2 regions of the Oceanicaulis sp. UBA6590 genome follow, and region 2 is predicted to be linked to the other one. Evidence: predicted binding sites of a transcription regulator. Region 2 holds the regulator's gene; the other holds the start of a gene.
The links. The regulator LexA, encoded in region 2, represses DNA repair genes until DNA is damaged. The targets are predictions, from matches to a motif close to ATGTTCCNCTTGTGTTCC.

Region 1 (2,465 bases), on a different contig from region 2:
CGATGGCGTCCTGCAGGGCGTTGCGGCGGGCGCGATCCTCGGGCTTGTCGTCAATCAGCCAGTCGGTCTGGGTGACGCCGGGATCATCAAGATCGGCCAGATACATGCCGGCCCGCATGGGGCGCGCGCGCGGGTCCGCCCGCTGGGCGGCGGCCCACAGCGTGTCGAGCGCCTTGAGGCAATCGCGATCGGTGCGGGCGCTGTGCAGGGGCAATTCCCCGCTCCACCCGCCCTCGATATGGCGCAGCCACAGGCCCATGCGCCCGGCGGTGCGGCCGTCCCGACGCATGCGGCGGGCGGCCTTCACCGTCAGCAATCGCGCGCAGTCATAGGCGCTGGGCCAGGTGCGGTGGCTGGGCGGCAGGACGCGGCCATGGCCATACATGCGCCGCTTGGCGGGCTCGGCCTGGACCGCATAGCCGTGCAGGGCGTACCAGAAGCGCTCGCCCGCCACATTGCGCCACAGGGCGCGCATCTGCTTGGGCTGCAGCGCCCAGAGCGCCTTCATGTCCGCCACGCCCGCCTTCAGAAGGCGCTTGCGCATGGAGGAGCCAATGCCCGGCGCTTCGTCGAGCGGACGTTTGAGCAAGGGCCCCGGCAAATCCTCGGGCGGCCAGATGGTCAGGCCGTCGGGTTTGCCCAGCTTGCAGGCCATCTTGGCGAGAAAGCGATTGGGCGCCATGCCGATCGAGCAGGTGACGACGCCGTCGGTCTGCGCCGCAATGCGCGCCTTGATCGCGTTCGAAACGCCTTCAGGATCGGCGATGGCCCGCCCGTCGAGCGGGCAGGTCAGCTCGTCAATGGATTTCACCGCGCCAATGGGCAGCACGGCCCGGATCTCGGCGACCATCAAAGCGTGCATGCGGCGATAAAGATCGGGCTTCTGATCCACCAGGATCATGTCGGGCACCGCCTCGCGGGCTTCGCGCACGGTCATCACCGAGCTTGCGCCTTTCGCCTTGGCTTCCTTGGAGGCGGCGATGATGCAGGTATTGCGCGCGCCCTGCATGGGGATCACCCCGACCGGGCGGCCCCGCAGGCGCGGATCGGCGTATTGCTCGACGCTCGCAAAGAAGCTGTCAAAGTCGAGATAGAGCTGCTCGATGGTCTCTGGCTTGCGCATGGTTCATGTTCCGCAGGCGGCTGTCCGCTACAGAACAAAACTAGAACAAATGCGTTCACCGGGAAAGCGGGAAGAGTCAGATCGCGGCGTGAATCCCTGACTCCAGATGTGAAAAACCCCGCCGCGTTTCCACGGCGGGGTTGATCAAATGCCGGAAGCAAAAGGTCTTATTCAGACGCTTCTTCAGCAGCTTCTTCGGCCGGGGCGTCTTCAGCCGGAGCCGCAGCGGCTTCAGCTTCAGCCGCCTTCTTGGCTTCTTCTTTTTCAGCGCGTTCAGCCGCGCGCTCTTTGGCTTTCTCGCCAGGCTCGCCCTTTTTCGGGTTGTTGCCGTGGGTCCATTCATAGACGCCAGCGTCTTTCAGGAAGCGCGCGACGCGGTCAGACGGCTGGGCGCCCTTCTTGATCCACTCGGCGGCTTTCTCGGTGTCCACGGAGATGCGGTTCTCGTGGTCTTTCGGCAGCATCGGGTTGTAGTGGCCGATCTTCTCGATGAAGCGGCCATCGCGCGGCATGCGGGAATCGGTGACGACGATGCGGTAGTACGGACGCTTCTTGGCGCCGCCGCGGGCGAGACGAATTTTAACAGACATGGTTGTGGTCCTTTAAGGTCATTTTTTCTTCGAGAGGCCGAGCGGTAGGCCATCCGGCCCCAGGGGTCCGCCAATGCCTGGCAGGCCCTGTTTGCCTGGGCCGCCCAGCCCCGGCAGGTCTGCGCCCTTGGGCGCTTGTCCCTTGAGAAGATCGGACGCCGCATCGCCAAGCCCTGGAGGCATGCCGCCACCCATGCCGGCCATGCCGCCGCCCATACCCGGCATTCCGGGCATGCCGGGGAAACCCCCTTTTTTGCCCTTCTTGCCCATCTTCTTCATCATGTCCGCCATCTGGCGGTGCATTTTCAAGAGCTTGTTCACCTCCGGCACCTCAACGCCCGAGCCGAGCGCAATACGGCGCTTGCGGCTGGCCTTGAGCAGATCCGGTTTGGCGCGCTCTTCCTTGGTCATCGACAGGATGATCGCTTCCTGGCGCTTGAGCATCTTGTCGTCAAAGCCGGCATTGGCCATCTGGGCCTTCGCCGCCTTGTTCATGCCCGGCAGGAAGCCCATCAGCCCTGCAACGCCGCCCATTTTCTGAAGCTGGCGCAGCTGGTCGGCCATGTCGTCGAGATCGAACTTGCCCTTGGCCATCTTCTTGGCGAGGCGTTCGGCTTTCTCGTGATCGACCTCGGCGGCGGCTTTCTCCACCAGCGAGACGATGTCGCCGCGCCCCAGAATGCGGCCGGCGAGGCGCTTGGCGTCAAAGGCGTCAAGGCCATCAACCTTTTCAGAGACGCCCAGGAACTTGA
Region 2 (2,465 bases):
CTCCCATGAGCGATGTCCTCACCCGTATCGAAGCCTACAAGCGCGCCGATGTCGCCGAGCGCAAAGCCCGCCTCTCTTATGAAGCGGTGTGCGAGCGGGCGCAGGACGCCAGCCCAGTCCGCGGCTTCAAGGCGGCGCTGGAACGCGATGCGAACGCGAACGGTCTGGGCCTGATCGCGGAAGTGAAGAAAGCCAGCCCCTCGAAAGGCCTGATCCGGGCGGACTTCAATCCGCCGGTACTCGCCAAGGCCTATGAGGACGGCGGCGCAAGCTGCCTGTCCGTGCTGACCGACGCGCCGAGCTTTCAGGGCCATGACGATTATCTCATCGCCGCCCGCGCGGCGGTCGACCTGCCCGTCCTGCGCAAGGACTTTCTCTATGATCGGTGGCAAGTGGCCGAATCACGGGCGCTGGGTGCGGACTGCATTCTGGTGATTCTCGCGAGCGTGGATGATTCCCTCGCCGCGGACCTGATCGAGGAAGCGTTCAAATGGGGCATGGATGCCCTCGTCGAGGTGCACGACGCGGACGAAATGAAGCGCGCCCTCGCCCTGCCGAGCCCGCTCGTGGGGGTGAACAACCGCAATCTTCGCACCTTTGAAACCAGCCTGGAAACCTTTGAAACCCTTGCTCCCATTGTGGGCGATGATCGCGTTCTGGTGGCCGAAAGCGGCATTTTCATCCGTGACGACGCGGTGCGTTTGCAGGAGGCTGGCGCCAAGGCTCTGCTGGTGGGCGAAAGCCTGATGCGGCAGGAGGATGTGACGTTGGCGACGCGCACCCTCATGGGGCGCGCCTGACGCTGGGCCTTCACTTGACGTTAAGATGGAACATGCATAGAACACTTCTAGAGTTTCTATTTTGTTCCAAGAGGCGATCATGCTGACCAAAAAGCAGCACGAGCTTTTGCTCTACATCAACAAGCGTCTGTCCGAAGACGGCGTATCGCCTTCCTTTGATGAAATGAAGGAGGCGCTGAACCTCGCCTCCAAATCCGGCGTTCACCGTCTGGTCTCGGCGCTCGAGGAACGCGGCTTCATCCGCCGCCTCGCTCATCGCGCCCGCGCGCTGGAAGTGCTCAAGCTGCCCCAGGGCGGGTCCGGCAATTCGCCCGCCCCCTTGAAGACCAACGTCGTCAGCGCGGACTTCGGATCCAGCGCCTCTGACGAGCGCAGCCATGGCGTGGAAGTGCCGGTTCTCGGCCGGATCGCTGCGGGCGTGCCCATCGAGGCGATCCAGCATGAAACCGATCGCCTGCCCGTTCCCGCCGAGATGATTTCGGGCGGCGAGCACTTCGCGCTGGAAGTGCACGGCGATTCCATGATCGAGGCCGGAATCCTGGATGGCGACCTTGTGATCATCAAGCGCGGCGACACCGCCAATACCGGCGACATCGTGGTCGCCCTCGTCCATGACGAGGAAGCCACATTGAAGAAGCTGCGCAAGAAGGGCGGCTCGATTGCGCTCGAAGCGGCGAACCCCGCCTATGAGACCCGTATCTTCGGCCCGAACGAGGTGAAGGTTCAGGGGCGTCTCGTGGGCCTCATCCGCCGCTATCACTAGGCGCGCTGATCGAGCGAGGATAGTCTGGCGCACCCTTTTGAGGACGCCAGACTCATGACCGACGCCGCACCGCTCAGCCTTGACCTCTACTGGTCCTTCCGAAGCCCCTACAGCTATATCGCCGCGCAACGACTTCTTGAGCTGCGGGAGCGGTACGCCTTCACGGTGGATGTCCGCATCGTTCGTCCGTTGGCCGTCAGGAGTCCGCACTTCTTTGAAGAGCGCGATCCGCGGTGGATCCATTATGTCCTCATCGACGTGGCGCGCGAGGCGGAGCGTCTGGGGCTGCCCATCTCTGCGCCCTCACCCGATCCCATTGTTCAGGATCTCGCGACCCTGAAGATCGCGGCCGATCAGCCGCGTATCGCCTATCTCAATCGTCTGGGCGTTCTCGCCGCTGAAGCCGGCGATGGGCTCGCCTATATCGCCGCCGCCAGCCGCCGGATCTGGGGCGGAACCAGCGCCGGGTTCAACACCCCCTGGACCGATGACGGCGCCCTGGATGACGCCGCCAGCACGGCCGGACTGGATGCGGACTGGCTCAATGCCGAATCCGATGCGCAGTCTGACCGCATCGACAGGCAGATCATCGAGAATGAAGCCAACCAGGACGCCGCCGGCCATTGGGGCGTGCCTTTGATGGTCTTTGAGGGCGAACCCTTCTTTGGCCAGGACCGGGTTGACGCCCTGCTCTGGCGCATGGAGCAACGCGGCCTGCAAGCGCTCTAGCGATCAGGTTTCAGAACCTCTCCCCCACAAGCGTTCCCGCCGCATCGCCTGAGCGCTGCGCATGCGCACGACCTGCCCGTCCTGAACCCAGAACTCCATTCCGCCCAATTCGGCGCGGGCGGCGTCATCCAGCACCAGCGCCCGGCATCTTCGCTTGCGCCACGCGGAGACCT

Region 1: the regulator LexA is predicted to act here: its motif matches at 1,155-1,172, upstream of B2Z70_RS10175 (Y-family DNA polymerase).

What each region holds. Positions count from the first base shown of each region.
Region 1 is NZ_DJIQ01000045.1:60,032-62,496, reverse strand. It holds gene B2Z70_RS10175 (Y-family DNA polymerase) at 1-1,123, opposite strand, end outside; gene rpsP (30S ribosomal protein S16) at 1,291-1,713, opposite strand; gene ffh (signal recognition particle protein) at 1,732-2,465, opposite strand, start outside.
Region 2 is NZ_DJIQ01000027.1:43,081-45,545, forward strand. It holds gene trpC (indole-3-glycerol phosphate synthase TrpC) at 6-800, shown strand; gene lexA (transcriptional repressor LexA) at 880-1,563, shown strand; gene B2Z70_RS06080 (2-hydroxychromene-2-carboxylate isomerase) at 1,618-2,292, shown strand; gene B2Z70_RS06085 (ComEC/Rec2 family competence protein) at 2,296-2,465, opposite strand, start outside.